Regions from separate parts of the Erwinia sp. 9145 genome, predicted to be linked through region 4. Evidence: predicted binding sites of a transcription regulator. Region 4 holds the regulator's gene; each other region holds the start of a gene.

Region 1 (4,213 bases), 830 kb from region 4:
AGCGTCGGTGTTGCGGATAGCGATATAGAGGCGCTCCAGCGCGGCGCGCGCCTGCTTCAGGTTGTCTTCGCCGTAATTCAACTGGCTGCGATAGTGACCTGACATCAGAAAATAGCGCACCGTTTCCGCATCGTAATGCGCCAGCACGTCGCGAACGGTGAAAAAGTTATTCAGCGATTTAGACATCTTTTCCCGATCGATCATCACCATACCAGAGTGCATCCAGTAGTTGACGTACGGGCCGTCGTGCGCGCAGCTGGACTGGGCGATCTCATTTTCATGATGCGGAAACATCAGGTCAGAACCGCCGCCATGAATATCGAAGTGCTCACCCAACTGCTTGCAGTTCATGGCCGAACACTCAATATGCCAGCCAGGACGCCCTACGCCCCACGGCGACGGCCAGCCTGGCTCGCCCTCTTTTGACATTTTCCACAGCACAAAATCCATCGGGTTGCGCTTGACGTTTTCCACCACGTCCACGCGCGCGCCAGCCTGAAGCTGCTCAAGATCCTGTCGCGACAGCTTGCCGTATTCGGGATCGCTGTCGACAGCAAACATCACGTCGCCGTTGCTGGCAACATAAGCATGATGGCGTGAAATGAGTTTTTCGACGATTTCAATAATTTCGGGAATATGATGCGTCGCGCGCGGCTCCCGATCCGGAGGCAAAATGTTCAGCGCGGCAAAGTCAGCATGCATGTCGGCGATGGTACGCTGGGTCAGCGCCTCAATAGACTCACCGTTTTCATGCGCGCGTTTAATTATTTTGTCGTCAATATCGGTAATATTGCGGACATATTTCAGCGTATAGCCGCGATAACGCAGATAGCGCGCAACGACATCAAAAGCAACGAAGGTTCTGCCGTGACCAATGTGACAGAGGTCATAAACGGTGATGCCGCACACGTACATGCCGATTTCACCAGCATGAATAGGTTTAAATTCCTCTTTTTGACGACTCAGGGTGTTGAAAATCTTAAGCATTGAGACATTCCGTTTTATACGTGTGCGGGATACGGCCATAAGCCTTTATTCTGCCGTATTCTTAACGTAAGCGCCACGCAAAGCAAGGCCGGCGCGGTGGTCGTTTATGCGCCAGGACTAACTCGTCATCAGAATTTGTGATATAAAAGCGGCTTGTTAAAAGCGGTGGACTCCCGACGCCAGCTTACCGATAAACATTTCAACCTTTACAGGATGAGAACATGGTCACTTTCCAGACTAATCATGGCGATATCGTCATTAAAACCTTTGACGACAAAGCGCCAGCAACCGTTAAAAATTTCCTGGATTACTGCCGTGAAGGCTTCTACGACAACACCATTTTTCACCGTGTGATCAACGGTTTTATGGTTCAGGGCGGCGGTTTCGAACCCGGCATGAATCAGAAAGCAACGAAAGAAGAGATTCGTAACGAAGCGAATAACGGTCTGAAAAACACCAAAGGCACGCTGGCGATGGCCCGCACCCAGGCTCCTCACTCGGCGACCGCGCAGTTCTTTATTAACGTTGCGGATAATGATTTTCTGAACTTCCGTGACGAAAGCCTGCAAGGCTGGGGCTACTGCGTGTTCGCTGAAGTGGTCGAAGGCATGGACGTGGTTGAGAAAATCAAAGCCGTTTCTACCGGCCGCAGCGGTATGCATCAGGACGTGCCAAAAGAAGACGTTATCATTCAGAAAGTGACCGTCAGCGAATAATGCCCCACACGCTGTTCATCGCGGACCTGCATCTGAGTACAACTGAACCGGCAATCACAGCCGGTTTTCTTGCTTTTTTGCGCCGTGATGCCCTGCACGCCGATGCACTTTATATTCTCGGCGATCTGTTCGAAGCGTGGATTGGCGACGACGATCCCACCCCGCTTCATGCGCAGGTTGCTGCCGCTCTGAACGATCTGCACCAGCATGGCGTTCCCTGCTATTTCATTCATGGTAACCGCGATTTTCTCCTCGGCAATCGCTTTGCCGCTGCCGCAGGCATGACGCTGCTGCCGGAAGAGCAGGTGCTGGAGCTGTATGGCCACCGCGTGTTGATTATGCACGGCGACACGCTCTGTACCGATGATGAAGCCTATCAGCAGTTTCGCCGTCGCGTTCATCAGCGCTGGCTGCAAAAACTGTTTCTCGCCCTGCCCCTCTCACTTCGCCAGAAGATTGCCGCGCGTATGCGTGCGGACAGCAGGCAGGCGAACAGCGGCAAATCGCTGACGATTATGGACGTTAACGATCACGCGGTGTACCAGGCCATGTCGCGTCAGCGCGTTCACTGTTTGATCCACGGTCATACGCATCGTCCTGCGGTTCATCAATGCAATCTCGACGGCCAGCGCGCCGAGCGGCTGGTGCTTGGCGCATGGCATGAGGAAGGCTCAATGATCCGCCTTGACGCCACCGGAGCGACGCTCATCACCTTTCCCTTCTGACGATATAAACACGCTTTTTTGCCGTAATTACCGCTGCGCAACCGTTTTCCTTGCTGCCTGGTCATGCTATTCTCTTTGCCCTTCCTGGCCGACATCCATTTTTATTAAAAAGGATGTTCCGACAACGTTTTTGTAATCACAGGAGTCAGATCCGCATGTCATCTACTGCCGCCCCGGCCCGAATTGCTATCGTTATGGGTTCCAAAAGTGACTGGGCAACCATGCAATTCGCCGCGGAAATCCTCAGCAGCCTGGCCGTGCCTTTTCACTGCGAGGTGGTTTCCGCACACCGCACGCCGGACAAGCTCTTCACCTTCGCTGAGGATGCCGAAAAAAACGGTTTTCAGGTGATTATCGCCGGTGCGGGCGGCGCGGCACATTTGCCGGGCATGCTGGCGGCAAAAACGCTGGTGCCGGTGCTTGGCGTTCCGGTGCAGAGCGCGGCGCTCAGCGGCGTTGACAGCCTTTACTCGATCGTCCAGATGCCGCGCGGCATCCCCGTCGGCACGCTGGCGATAGGCAAAGCGGGCGCGGCCAATGCGGCACTGCTGGCCGCCCAGATTCTGGCACTGCACGATACCGAGCTGGCGTCACGCCTGGCAGGCTGGCGACAGGCGCAAACTGATGACGTGCTGAATAATCCGAATCCGCAGGAGGAAGCATGAAGCCGGTTTGCGTATTAGGTAACGGTCAACTGGGGCGCATGCTGCGTCAGGCGGGCGAGCCGCTGGGCATCGCCGTTTACCCTGTCGGGCTGGATGCCGAGCCGCAGGCGCTGCCGATCCAACAAAGCGTGATAACAGCGGAGATCGAGCGCTGGCCCGAAACCGCTCTGACGCGCGAGCTGGCGAGCCACTCTGCCTTCGTTAATCGCGATATTTTTCCTCTTCTCGCCGATCGCCTGACGCAGAAGCAGCTTCTCGATCGGCTGGGTCTCGCCACCGCGCCGTGGCAATTGCTGGAAAATACGAGCCAGTGGCCGCAGGTTTTCGCCTCCCTCGGTGAGCTGGCTATCGTTAAACGCCGCACCGGCGGCTACGACGGCCGGGGCCAGTGGCGTCTGCACGTCAATGAAACCGAAACGCTTCCCGCCGACTGCTACGGCGAATGTATCGTTGAACAGGGAATTCATTTCTCTGGTGAGGTTTCGCTGGTTGGCGCACGCGCGCATGACGGCCGTACCGTCTTCTATCCGCTGACGCATAACCTGCACCAGGATGGCATCCTGCGTACCAGCGTAGCGTTGCCGGAGCCGGACAGCGCACGTCAGCGTCAGGCCGAAAAGATGCTGTCAGCCATTATGCATGAGCTTAATTACGTTGGCGTGATGGCGATGGAGTGTTTCATCGTCCCGGAAGGATTGCTGATCAATGAACTGGCGCCGCGCGTACACAATAGTGGACACTGGACGCAAAATGGCGCGTCGATTAGCCAGTTTGAACTGCACCTGCGTGCCATCCTTGATCTGCCGATGCCCAAACCTGTAGTGAGTTCCCCTGCGGTGATGATCAACTTAATCGGCACGGCGGTGAATTTGCAGTGGCTGGCACAACCGCTGGTCAACCTTCACTGGTATGAAAAAGAAGTTCGCCCCGGACGTAAGGTCGGTCACCTGAATCTTTGCGATCCGTCGGCAGACGCCATTACCCGGACGCTGGACGCGCTGGCAACCACCTTGCCAGCGGAATATCACCATGGTTTGCAATGGGCGCAGGCGCGTCTGCAAGAGGAAATGATAAATAAAAGTGCATAACTATACTTAAGTATGGCTATCTTCGGGCGTCA
Region 2 (4,213 bases), 850 kb from region 4:
ACAGCTGGACGTTTAGCGATGCAAACGGCACGCTGAGCGGCCTGCCGCTGCCGCAGGTGCCGCTAGCGAATGCGGCGACGGCGCTGGCGGCGCTGCGGGCCTCATCGCTCACGGTCGACGAAGCCGTCGTGCGCGAATGGATTAACAAAGCGATGCTGCCGGGACGGTTTCAGACGGTTCAGCAGGCGCCGAAGGTGATCCTCGACGTCGCGCACAACCCGCATGCGGCGGCTTACCTTGCCGATCGTTTGCGCACGTTGCAGAACGCCGGCAGAGTGCTGGCGGTGGCAGGCATGCTGCACGATAAAGATATCGCCGGTACGCTGGCCTGTCTGACGCCGGTGGTGGATGAATGGTTCTGCGCGCCGCTGGAAGGGCCGCGCGGCGCAACGGCAGAACAGCTTATCGCGCATCTGCCAGCCGGACGGGTTTTCCCGAGCGTCGCCGCCGCGTTTGAACAGGCGCGTGAACAGGCCGCAGAACAGGATATTGTGCTGGTGTGTGGTTCTTTCCACACCGTGGCGCAGGTAATGGAAGTGCTGGAAACGGAGAAGGGCAGTGGCAAGTAAGTTTCAGAACCGTTTAGTCGGCACGGTGATCATCGTGGCGCTGGGCGTCATCATCCTGCCGGGATTGTTGGACGGAAAGAAAAAGCACTATAAAGAAGAGTTTGCGGCCATTCCGCTGGTGCCGAAACCGGGCGACCAGCAGGAAACCGACATGGCGCCGCCGGTAACCCAGGCGCTGCCTGCGCAACCGCCGGAAGGTGCAGGATCGGCAGTGAGCGGCAACAACGGCGAAAACAGGTCGCAGGCGGAGAGCGGCTCAACCGCACCGCAGACCGACAGTCCGCCGACGGTTGTGGCGCCGCCGCCGGTCCAACAGCCAAAACCTGTGCCGGTTGAGAAGCCGAAACCACAGCCGAAGCCGGTGGAGAAAACGCCGCCGAAGCCGGTTGAGAAGGCTCAACCGCAAACGCCGCCGCCAGAGGTTGCGCCCCAGGAGAGCGCGCCGTCCGGCCAGGCCTACGTCGTTCAGCTCGGCGCGCTGAAAAACGCCAGCAAGGTGAATGAGATAGTTGCGAAACTGCGCCTGTCTGGTTACCGCGCCTTTACCGTACCGTCTTCGCCAGTACAGGGGCAGATCACCCGCATTTACGTCGGGCCGGACGCCTCTAAAGCGAAAATGCAGGCGGCGGTCGGTCAGCTTCAGGGGATCTCCGGATTGAGCGGCGTGGTGAAACCCTACAGTGCACGTTGACAAAGACGCGCAGCCCGCGTTTCTGCCTTTCGTTGTGAGAGGCTGTGCCTTGGGCGTCAATGAGAATTCATGGCGGCTCTTGCGCCTTCAGGCGGCGCAGGAAGTAAATTAATCGACGCAAATCAGGCGATTGGCCGCCGGTGCCGATTGCCTGATTTCAGGCGCCGTTTCGCTGTAAAAATGCCGTTTTTTTACGCGCGCCCGTTTAATCAATATGGCTGAGGAAAACCGTACGCAAACGTTTTCTTTTTCTGTTAGAATTCGCCCCGAACTGGATGCGGGGCATCTGCGCTGGAAGAGTTCATGGTCTGGATAGATTACGTCATTATTGGTGTTATTAGTTTTTCGGCACTGGTCAGCCTGATCCGCGGGTTTGTTCGGGAGGCTTTGTCGCTCGTGACCTGGGGTTGTGCATTTTTTGTCGCCAGCCATTACTACTCTTTCCTTGCCGTCTGGTTTACCGGCTTTGAAGACGAACTGGTTCGAAACGGCATTGCCATCGGGGTGCTTTTCATCGCTACCCTGTTGGTTGGCGCTATCGTCAACTACGTTATCGGTTCGCTGGTTGAGAAAACCGGCCTGTCGGGAACGGACAGAGTGCTCGGTGTCTGTTTCGGCGCGCTTCGCGGCGTGCTGATCGTGTCAGCGATGCTGTTCTTTCTTGATACGTTCACCGGCTTCTCGAAAAGCGCGGACTGGCAGCAGTCGCAGTTAGTTCCCCAGTTCAGTTACGTCATCAGGTGGTTTTTCGACTATCTGAAAAGTACGTCGAGTTTTTTACCCCGGTAATTGAGCCGGGGTTGCGGCTTATGAGGAAATGACCACATGTGCGGTATTGTCGGGATCGCCGGTTTTATGCCGGTCAACCAGTCGATTTATGACGCGTTAACGGTGCTACAGCACCGTGGGCAGGATGCCGCAGGCATCGTTACCATTGATGCATTAAAGTGCTTCCGTCTGCGTAAAGCGAACGGTCTGGTCAGCGATGTATTTGAAGCCCGCCATATGCAGCGTTTGCAGGGCAACATGGGTATCGGCCACGTTCGTTATCCCACCGCCGGCAGTTCCAGTGCATCAGAAGCGCAGCCCTTCTATGTCAACTCGCCCTACGGCATTACCCTTGCGCACAATGGCAATCTGACTAACGCGCACGAGCTGCGTAAGCAGCTTTTCGAAAGCGGCCGCCGTCACGTTAACACCACCTCTGATTCCGAGATCCTGCTCAATATTTTTGCTCAGGAACTGGATCGCGCGCAGCATTATCCGCTGGAAGCCGAAAACATTTTTGCCGCCGTCACCGCTGTTCATCAGCACGTACGCGGCGCTTATGCCTGTGTGGCAATGATTATCGGTCATGGCCTGGTCGCCTTCCGCGATCCTAACGGCATTCGCCCGCTGGTGATCGGCAAGCGCGCCATGCAGGACGGTCGCAACGAATATATGGTGGCCTCTGAGAGCGTGGCGCTGGATACGCTTGGCTTTGAGTTCCTGCGCGATGTGGCGCCGGGCGAAGCGGTCTACATCACGGAAAAAGGGCAGCTGTTCACCCGTCAGTGCGCGGAGAATCCGAAGTTTAATCCGTGCCTGTTTGAATATGTTTATTTTGCCCGCCCGGATTCGTTCCTCGACAAAATTTCCGTCTACAGCGCACGCGTGCGTATGGGCACCAAGCTGGGTGAGAAAATCGCCCGCGAGTGGGAGGATCTGGACATTGATGTGGTGATCCCCATCCCGGAAACCTCCTGCGATATCGCGCTGGAGATGGCGCGTATTCTCGACAAGCCTTATCGTCAGGGCTTTGTGAAGAACCGCTACGTGGGCCGCACCTTTATCATGCCGGGACAGCATCAGCGCCGCAGCGCCGTTCGCCGCAAGCTGAACGCCAACCGCGCCGAGTTCCGCGACAAAAACGTGCTGCTGGTGGATGATTCTATCGTACGCGGCACCACCTCGGAGCAGATTATCGAAATGGCGCGCGAAGCGGGTGCGAAAAAAGTGTATCTCGCCTCGGCCGCACCGGAAATTCGCTTCCCGAACGTCTATGGCATTGATATGCCCAGTGCGACAGAGCTGATTGCCCACGGCCGTGAAGTGGAAGAGATCCGCCAGCTTATCGGTGCAGATGCGCTGATTTTCCAGGATCTCGACGACCTGATTGAAGCGGTACGCGAAGAAAACCCGGACATCGCACAGTTTGAGTGTTCCGTTTTTAACGGCGTGTACGTCACCAAAGATGTCGATCAGCGCTACCTTGAGTATTTACAATCGCTGCGCAACGACGACGCAAAAGCCATGGCGCGTCAGAATGAGGTGGAAAACCTGGAAATGCACAACGAAGGTTAATAAGTTGCGCAGCAGCAGGTATGATGGGCCGGAAGCGATTCCGGCCCTTTTTTTTGGCGCAGCGGCTATTTCACGATCGACATACGCAGGTAATGCATGAAACGACTCATCATTGGTATCACGGGCGCCAGCGGCGTTATCTATGGCATTCGCGCGCTCCAGGTGTTGCAGCAGGTTAAAGATGTGGAAACGCATCTGGTGATGAGCCAGGCAGCGCGACAGACGCTGGCGCTGGAGAGCGACTACGCCCTGCGTGACGTTCAGGCGATGGCCGATGTGGTACATGACGTGCGCGACATCGCCGCCAGCATCTCCTCTGGCTCGTTTAAAACCGACGGCATGGCGATTTTGCCCTGCTCAATGAAAACCCTCTCTGGTATCGTTCACAGCTACAGCGACGGGCTGCTGACCAGAGCGGCGGACGTGGTGCTGAAAGAGCGTCGCTGTCTGGTGCTTTGCGTGCGCGAGACGCCGTTGCATTTGGGGCATCTGCGCATCATGACCACCGCCGCCGAAATGGGTGCCATCATTATGCCGCCCGTTCCCGCCTTTTATCATCGCCCGCAATACGTGATGGACATTGTCGACCAGACCGTTAATCGCGTGTTTG
Region 3 (4,213 bases), 350 kb from region 4:
ACTGACGCCGTTGATAACCAGCGGCGTGCCAGCGTTCAGTCGCGCCGGCGAGGGGGCAAGTGCGCTCATGCGTTTTCCTCCTTCAATTGATAAGCCGGATGCCAGCGCAGCCAGATCCGCTCAAGCAGCAGCGCGCTGACGTCGGCCAGTTTCCCGAGCAGGGCATACAAAATAATGGCCACCACCACCACGTCTGTTTGTAAAAATTCGCGCGCGTTCATCGCCAGATAGCCAATGCCGGAATTGGCAGAAATGGTTTCCGCCACAATCAGCGTCAGCCACATCAGGCCCAGCCCGAAGCGTACGCCAACCATAATAGAAGGCAGCGCGCCCGGTAACACCACCTGAATAAACAGGCTCCAGCCAGACAGGCCATAGCTGCGCGCCATCTCCACCAGTCCGCGATCGACATTGCGAATGCCGTGATAGGTATTCAGATAGATGGGAAAGAGCGTGCCGAGCGCCACCAGGAAAATTTTTGCCGATTCGTCAATGCCGAACCAGAGGATCACCAGCGGGATCAGCGCGAGATGCGGAACGTTACGCAGCATCTGCACCGAGGTATCGAGCAGCCGCTCGCCGAGACGCGACATGCCGGTGATCAGGCCCAGCGTCAGACCAATCGAGCCGCCGATGCAGAAACCGATGGCGGCGCGCCAGCCGCTGATCGCCAGATGCTGCCAGAGCTCGCCGCTGGCGGAGAGACGCCAGAACGTCAGCACAATGGCCTCGGGCGAGGGCAGAATGCGCGTAGAGAGCCAGCCCGTTTGCGACGCGATTTGCCACACAACCACCAGCAGAATTGGCAATGCCCACGGGATCAGGGGCTGAGTAATGCGTTGAAGCGATCTGTTCATAGCGTGCTTTCCCCTTTAAACCGCCAGCGCCAGCGGCTGATGCCGACGCGCCAGCGCCTGCCAGAAGGTGTCCAGTGATTCATTGAGGCGCGCGTCCAGCACCGGCGAGAGCACCGGCTGGCGATCGTAATGCGTCACCTGGCTGTCATCGGCAAAGACGCCATGCAGCACTTCCTGCGCTTTCAGGGCGTTCAGCACCGGTTTCAGCGCATAATCCACGGAGAGCATATGCGCGATGGTGCCGCCGGTCGCCAGCGGCAGCACCACCTTATGCTCCAGCGCACGTTCCGGCAGCAGGTCGAGCAGGGTTTTCAGCGCGCCGGAAAAAGAGGCTTTATAGATAGGCGTCGCCACAATCACGCCGTCCGCTTTTTCCAGATCCTCATTGAGCGCCAGCAGGGCAGGCGAATCGAATCGGGCGCAAATCAGATCTTCAGGATGGAAATTATGCAGATTCCACGGAATAACCTCGACGCCGCGCTGTTCCAGCCGATGCTGACAAAGCGTGAGCAGGGCCGTTGAACGTGATGGATAGCGAGGGCTTCCCGCCAGGGTAATAACGCGCATAATCTCTCCTTTTAACCGGATGTTAATTATTCAACAGATCGTGTAACAGAGAGGGTTATCCTGACAGAGCCCATAAAGAGCCTTAAATGATTTATCCGGTATTGATAAGCTGCTTTACGAATAAGAAAACGTTTGCGCGCGCGTGCAATCGTTTACATTGCAGCTAAAGCGCTTTACCATTTTGTGCCGCACCCGTCGCGTTTCTGCGCCAATCCTGACACCACACCGCCAGACTGGAATAGCCGATACGCGCTCGCACGGCGTTTGTCGGGGGTCGACCGACGCGCGTTTTCATCTTACTTTCCCGCACAGTCGGGCTTCAGGAGCATTCATGTATCACCTGGTTCGTCAGGCACTTTTCCAACTTGATGCCGAGCGCGCGCACGAACTTACGCTGCGTCAGTTGCAGCGCGTTTCCGGTACGCCGCTGATACAGCTGGTTCGCCAGTCTCTTCCTTTACGTCCGGTAAACTGCATGGGGCTGACGTTTAAAAATCCGCTTGGCCTCGCGGCTGGCCTGGATAAAAACGGCGAATGCATTGATGCCTTTGGCGCAATGGGATTTGGTTCTGTTGAAATTGGCACGGTCACGCCGCGGCCCCAGCCGGGAAATGATAAACCCAGAATGTTTCGCGTGCTGGAAGCGGAGGGGATCATTAACCGGATGGGATTTAATAACCACGGCGTCGACAGGCTGGTTGAAAACGTTAAAAAAGCCCGCTTCGATGGCGTCCTCGGCATCAATATCGGTAAAAATAAAGATACGCCGGTTGAGCAGGGCGCCGAAGATTATTTAATCTGTATGGAAAAAATCTACCGTCATACCGGTTATATCGCTATCAATATTTCGTCGCCCAATACGCCAGGATTACGCACTTTACAGTATGGTGATGCGTTAGATGAATTGTTAAGGGCGGTTAAACAAAAACAGAAAGATCTTGAAACGATCCATCACAAATATGTTCCCGTTGCGGTGAAAATAGCGCCGGACCTTTCTGAAGAAGAACTGATCCAAATTGCAGACAGCCTTGTTCGACATAATATTGATGGCGTGATTGCCACCAATACCACGCTCGACCGATCGCTGGTCAGCGGATTGAAATATGCAGACGAGGCGGGAGGGTTAAGTGGACGCCCGCTACAGCTTTCCAGCACGGCAATCATTCGCCGTCTGGCCGACGAGTTGCAGGGCCGACTGCCAATAATTGGCGTTGGCGGAATTGATTCTTTGATCTCTGCCAGAGAAAAAATGGCGGCAGGCGCATCGCTGATTCAAATATATTCCGGGTTTATTTATAAAGGGCCGCCGTTGATAAAACAAATTGTGACCCATCTTTGAAGAATATTGGTTTAAACCAGGCCAGGGGGTTTATTTTCCCCGCTGGCTCGTTTATATTTTGGGATGTTTTCGCAATATTCAGATTTACAGGCGCATTCTCTGTCATTACGGCTTCGCCTGAATTTACAAAAATTGAAGTTTGCGACCGGAATGTAAACAAGTATGACAACAGGACACATCATGAAAATAAAACCCGACGACAGCTGGCGCTGGTTTTTCGATGCGGAACACGATCGCATGATGCTGGATCTGGCTGATGGGATGCTGTTCCGCTCCCGCTTTCCCCGTAAGATGTTAACCCCTGATGCTTTCAGCGAAACCGCCTTCTGCGTTGATGAAGCGGCGCTGTTTTATAGCTTCGCCGAACACTGCCGCCGCTGCACGCTTGACGACAGCCAGCGTATCGAACTGGTGCTGAATGCGCTGGTCGCCAGCCGCTTCCTCAAACCGCTGATGCCTAAGAGCTGGCACTTTACTACCTGTCGCGATTATCTCTCACCCAAAGAGGGCGAGCTGGTTTGCGTGACGCTGTGCGAAACGGGCGAACAGGCAGTAATGATGGTGGCGGAGGCCGGCGAGAGCGCCGCGCTGTGCGTGCTGGCTCAGCCGCAGCTAACGCTGGCTGGCCGCAGCATGGTGCTTGGCGACGCGATCAAAATCATGAACGACAGGCTGCAACCCAGGGCGGATGAGCAGCATCTGCTGCTGGCCAGCGCGGTCTGAGTCCTACTTCCCACGTAAAACAACGTCGCCGGCGGGAATGCAGCTGCAGCTCAAAACGCGACCGTCGGCGCCAATAGCCTCTTTCTTCAGGGGCCGCACCTCTCCCGATACCAGCGTGATTTTGCAGCTACCGCAGATGCCCGCACGACACGAGTAAGGAATGCGGTAACCCTGCATCTCCAGTTGCTCCAGCAATATCTGCTGATTATTGCCGGTAAAGGTGTTTCCCTGCCAGTTGATGGTGAGCTTTTGCGAGGCGCTGTGGACGACCTCCAGCGTTTCGCTCACCTTTCCTGCGCCATACGGGCGCGGCGGTTTATTCGCCAGCACCTCCAGTTCATCACCCACGCGCAGTATGCCACTGCTTCTGGCGATTAAATTCAGGCCAAAATCGATATCGCCGCTGTCATCAGCGGCGGTTCGAAATTTTTGTAAGGTCGTCAGCGGCTCGCCGGACGGGTGCTTTTTGCCGCCCTCGGGACTGACGGTGGTGAAGACGCAACGGCTACAGGGTTTCGGCACATCAAAAATAATGTTGCCGATGCGCAGGGTTGACCAGGCGTCCTCAGCCCAGGCGCCGGTGCCGGTGACCACCAGATTGGGGCGGAACTGCTCCAGGCGGATACCCGCCGGGCAGCGCTGGCGAAGATCGTTGAGCGAGGCCTCATTGATCAGCAGAAAGGGAAAGCCGTCGGCAAAGCCTAACGGCACCTGCTCGAAGCGCTTC
Region 4 (4,213 bases):
CTGGACGGCCTGGGCCGAGAAACCGCAGCTTGGCAGCTTCGGGGAGCCTTTCATATACAGCAGAATCGGGTTTTCTGCGATTTGGCGCTCAATTTTTTCAACAGTGCTCATAAATGCCTTCCTCAAACGGATACGTCGTGTCTTTTTATTGTAGCGGCTCTGCCGTCGTGATGAAAACGACATTTTCAGCAGGGTTATTTCTCCTGACGCGTTACCTTGCTCGTAGGGTCATTGCTTTCACGGCAGGTTGAATAAAACACATGCTTTTTTGCCAACGGTTTCTTGCGCTGAGTCATTGAAACAAAAAAGACCTTACCTTTTGGCAAAAAGTTAGATTAGAATTGCCTGGCCCGTCTGCTCAACAGGCAGATAAATCTTATTGCCCTGCTTTTGCCGCTGGCGAAAGCACGAACTGTTAATGGTAACGATGCGTCTATTTATCACGATAATCATGCTGGCTTTTGTTCAGCTTTTCGTCACTGTGGCGCACGCATCGCCCGGCACGCCTGTTAATGCAAAACACCAAAAGGCGAATGCCAAAAATGAACGCGATGACGATCGCCGCAAGCGCAAAACGGTGAAGAGTACAACAACGAAAAAAGTAAAAGACGTCGCCCGCAAACCCCGCACTGCCTCTTCTGCAAAAGCCAAACTTAACAAAAAGCTGGCAGCCTCGCACAAGGTCACCAAATCCCAAATCCTCGCGGCAGCAAAAAACAATGCTTCAAAAAAACGCTACGGTCGCCAGGGGATTAAAACGCTGAAAGAGCGTGAAGCGCTTACCGATAACGCAACCTCCTCACCGCTCAAACTCAGCAAAGCGCACCGCGCGCGCTATCAGAAAGCGCGTGAAACAGCGATGAACAAGCTGATGGGCCAGTTGGGTAAACCTTACCAGTGGGGCGGCACCTCACCTGAGACCGGCTTCGACTGTAGCGGACTGGTCTGGTATGCCTACAAAGACCTGGTAAAGTTTAAGATCCCGCGCACCGCCAACGAGATGTACCATTTGCGCGACGCGGCGCAGATTGACCGCGGTGAGCTGGAAAAAGGCGACCTGGTCTTTTTCCGCATAAACGGGCGCGGCACGGCCGATCATGTGGGCGTGTACCTTGGCGGCGGTAAATTTATTCAGTCTCCGCGTACCGGAAAAGATATTCAGATAAGCGCGCTGTCGGATGATTACTGGCAGGGTCATTATGTTGGCGCGCGCCGTGTGATGACGCCCAAAACCATTCGCTGAGTGTAAAAAGAATAAAAAAGGCCGATCTTAATCGGCCTTTTTTTTAGTGCATCACGGCGGTAAAGCTGAATGCGATAATCATCAACAGCGCAGCGCAGGTCGTCAACAGCGAGAACTTCAGATCGGTATCCATTTACACCCTCTTAATAACCCTGATAGTTGTACCGGTATCAATTTTCCCATATCTGGCGGTAAAAATCTCGTTTTCTTTGGCAGAGCTTGTTAGAATCCGGGCCTCGTTGCGCAACCCGTAATAAAATGCTGTGCCGTTGCGCAAACACCAACGCTTATTCCTTCCTGACGTCACCGACATGCACGCAGCACAGTCTCAGAGGCGGCGGGGAAATTTCGCTTTACGCAATCGTTTAACAAATGACTTATCAATAAGTTGCGATAAGTGCAGGAGTCATTATTTCATGGCAACCATTAAAGATGTGGCCAGGCGTGCCGGGGTGTCCACCACTACCGTTTCACACGTTATCAATAAAACCCGCTTCGTCGCTGAAAATACGCGGGACGCGGTATGGGCCGCCATCAAAGAACTTCACTATTCACCCAGTGCGGTTGCCCGCAGTCTTAAAGTCAATCACACCCGAACCATCGGGCTGCTGGCCACCTCAAGCGAAGCGCCCTATTTCGCTGAGATTATTGAAGCCATTGAAAACAGCTGCTTTGCCAAAGGCTACACGCTGATTTTGGGTAACGCCCATAACGATCTGCAAAAGCAGGAGGCGTATCTGTCGATGATGGCGCAAAAGCGCGTCGACGGGCTGCTGGTGATGTGTTCTGAATATCCCGATGCGCTGATCGAACTGCTGGAAAACAGCCGCAACATTCCGATGGTGGTGATGGACTGGGGCGAATCGCGCGGCGATTTTACCGATACGGTGCTGGATAATGCTTTCGAAGGCGGCTACCTGGTGGGACGCTATCTGATTGAACGCGGCCATCGCGATATCGGCGTGATCCCCGGCCAGATGGAGCGCAATACCGGCGGCGGTCGCCATGCGGGATTTCTGAAGGCGCTTTCTGAAGCGGGCATCACGCTACGCAACGAGTGGCTGGTGCAGGGCGACTTTGAGCCGGAATCTGGCTACCGCGCCATGCAGCAGATCCTGTCGCAGAAGCAGCGCCCCACCGCCGTATTTTGCGGGGGCGACGTCATGGCGATGGGCGCAATTTGCGCGGCCGATGAAATGGGGCTGCGCGTGCCGCAAGACATATCGGTGATCGGGTATGATAATGTGCGCAATGCCCGCTACTTCACCCCGGCGCTGACCACGGTTCACCAGCCTAAACAACAGTTGGGCGAAACCGCATTCGAGATGCTGCTGGACAGGATCACCAGCAAGCGCGAAGATCCGCAAACCATTGAGGTGCATCCCACTCTGATTGAGCGCCGCTCGGTCGCTGACGGGCCGTTCCTTGACTATCGACGCTAATGTTTTTCGCTGAGCCATTCATGGTTCAGCGTATCGGTATCGCCCAGATAATCCAGCAGCCAGCGCATTGCCGGCGAGTCGTCCGCCGCCCGCGACCAGCTTACGCAGCAGGGGCTGTCAGGGAACGGCGCGCCAAGCGTCAACTCACGTAGCGCGCCGCTTTGCAGCAACGGGCGTGCAAAATGCCCCGGCACCATGCCGACGCACAGCCCCGCCAGCAGGCAATCAGCAGCGCTTTCCCAGTCTGGCACCACCAGCCGACGCTGATTATCCAGTGTCCAGGTGGTGCGCTTCGGCAGAGAACGCGACGTATCCTCCAGCACCAGCGAAGGCCACTCCCGCACCGTCTCGTCATCAATGTCTTTTGTACACTGCGCCAGCGGATGACGGGCCTGTACCACACAACGCCAGTTCAGCGCGCCCATGTCACGGAAGGCGTAACGTCCTCCGACCGGAATCGCCTGCGTCGCGCCGATGGCAATATCCACCCTGCCGTCCGCCAGCGCGTCCCAGACGCCGTTGAAGACCTCGGCGGTCAGATGCAGTTCGATATCAGGAAAGTGGCGGTAAAAATCCACTACCATTTGTCGCGTTCGCTGCGGCCGCACGATGCGGTCAACGGCGATATTGATCTGGCCTCGCCAGCCGTTCGCCACCTGCTGACACTGACGACGCGTTGCGAGCATTTTTTTGATAACAGTGCGACCTTCCAGAATGAAAACCTTTCCCGCCTCGGTAAGCACCACGTCGCGATGGCGGCGCTCAAACAGCGGCACAGCCAGCCACTCTTCAAGCTGACGAACAGTATAGCTGACCGCAGAAGGCACACGATGTAGCTCCGCTGCCGCCGCGCTGAAGCTGCCGTTTCTGGCGACAGCATCAATGACTTCAAGTGAATATTCTGACCACATAATCTGCCTGCAAATTTTTTGAACGCAATATGCAAATATTAGCGTTTCACAGCGCGCGTGGCACGCGTTTACACTTTGCGCCATTTCATTCATCTGCCATAAAGAGCATAAAATGCCTTCACCCGGATTTACCCTTTACCTCGCGCTTTTAAGCGTGGTGGGCTTTCTCGCCACTGATATGTACCTGCCCGCCTTTGCTGACATGCAGCAGGATCTGCACACACAACCCGGCGTGATCGGCGCCAGCCTGAGCCTGTTTCTGGCAGGCTTTGCCAGCGCCCAACTTATCTGGGGGCCGCTTTCAGACCGCATCGGGCGACGTCCGGTATTACTGATGGGGCTGGGAATTTTTGCGCTGAGCTGCACGATGATGTGGTGGGCGAATTCCGCATGGGCGCTGTTGGGGCTGCGTTTTCTTCAGGCCGTGGGCATCTGCGCAGCCGCCGTGACCTGGCAGGCGCTGGTTATTGACCGTTATTCTGCCACCCAGGCAAACAAAGTGTTTGCCACCATTATGCCGCTGGTGGCGCTTTCGCCCGCGCTGGCACCGCTGGCTGGCGCATGGGTTCTGAATCACTTTACCTGGCGCGGCATTTTTATCGTGCTGATGGCGATCG

Evidence for each region. The regulator PurR, encoded in region 4, represses purine synthesis genes. The targets are predictions, from matches to a motif close to CANGCAAACGTTTGCNTG.
Region 1: a site for PurR is predicted at 2,463-2,480, ahead of purE (5-(carboxyamino)imidazole ribonucleotide mutase). Genes of this name have one in related genera too.
Region 2: a site for PurR is predicted at 1,492-1,509, ahead of cvpA (colicin V production protein). Genes of this name have one in related genera too.
Region 3: a site for PurR is predicted at 1,546-1,563, ahead of pyrD (quinone-dependent dihydroorotate dehydrogenase). Genes of this name have one in related genera too.

What each region holds. Positions count from the first base shown of each region.
Region 1 covers NZ_JQNE01000001.1:894,065-898,277, reverse strand. The annotation lists gene cysS (cysteine--tRNA ligase) at 1-987, opposite strand, end outside; gene ppiB (peptidylprolyl isomerase B) at 1,209-1,703, shown strand; gene lpxH (UDP-2,3-diacylglucosamine diphosphatase) at 1,703-2,428, shown strand; gene purE (5-(carboxyamino)imidazole ribonucleotide mutase) at 2,584-3,093, shown strand; gene purK (5-(carboxyamino)imidazole ribonucleotide synthase) at 3,090-4,181, shown strand.
Region 2 covers NZ_JQNE01000001.1:2,574,934-2,579,146, reverse strand. The annotation lists gene folC (bifunctional tetrahydrofolate synthase/dihydrofolate synthase) at 1-569, shown strand, start outside; gene dedD (cell division protein DedD) at 559-1,260, shown strand; gene cvpA (colicin V production protein) at 1,564-2,049, shown strand; gene purF (amidophosphoribosyltransferase) at 2,086-3,603, shown strand; gene FA91_RS12300 (UbiX family flavin prenyltransferase) at 3,700-4,213, shown strand, end outside.
Region 3 covers NZ_JQNE01000001.1:1,375,911-1,380,123, forward strand. The annotation lists gene ssuB (aliphatic sulfonates ABC transporter ATP-binding protein) at 1-69, opposite strand, end outside; gene ssuC (aliphatic sulfonate ABC transporter permease SsuC) at 66-857, opposite strand; gene ssuE (NADPH-dependent FMN reductase) at 873-1,424, opposite strand; gene pyrD (quinone-dependent dihydroorotate dehydrogenase) at 1,756-2,763, shown strand; gene FA91_RS06775 (cell division protein ZapC) at 2,944-3,486, shown strand; gene FA91_RS06780 (YcbX family protein) at 3,490-4,213, opposite strand, start outside.
Region 4 covers NZ_JQNE01000001.1:1,721,454-1,725,666, reverse strand. The annotation lists gene FA91_RS08470 (Grx4 family monothiol glutaredoxin) at 1-111, opposite strand, end outside; gene FA91_RS08465 (C40 family peptidase) at 428-1,243, shown strand; gene FA91_RS20990 (YnhF family membrane protein) at 1,287-1,376, opposite strand; gene purR (HTH-type transcriptional repressor PurR) at 1,660-2,685, shown strand; gene punR (DNA-binding transcriptional activator PunR) at 2,682-3,596, opposite strand; gene punC (purine nucleoside transporter PunC) at 3,709-4,213, shown strand, end outside.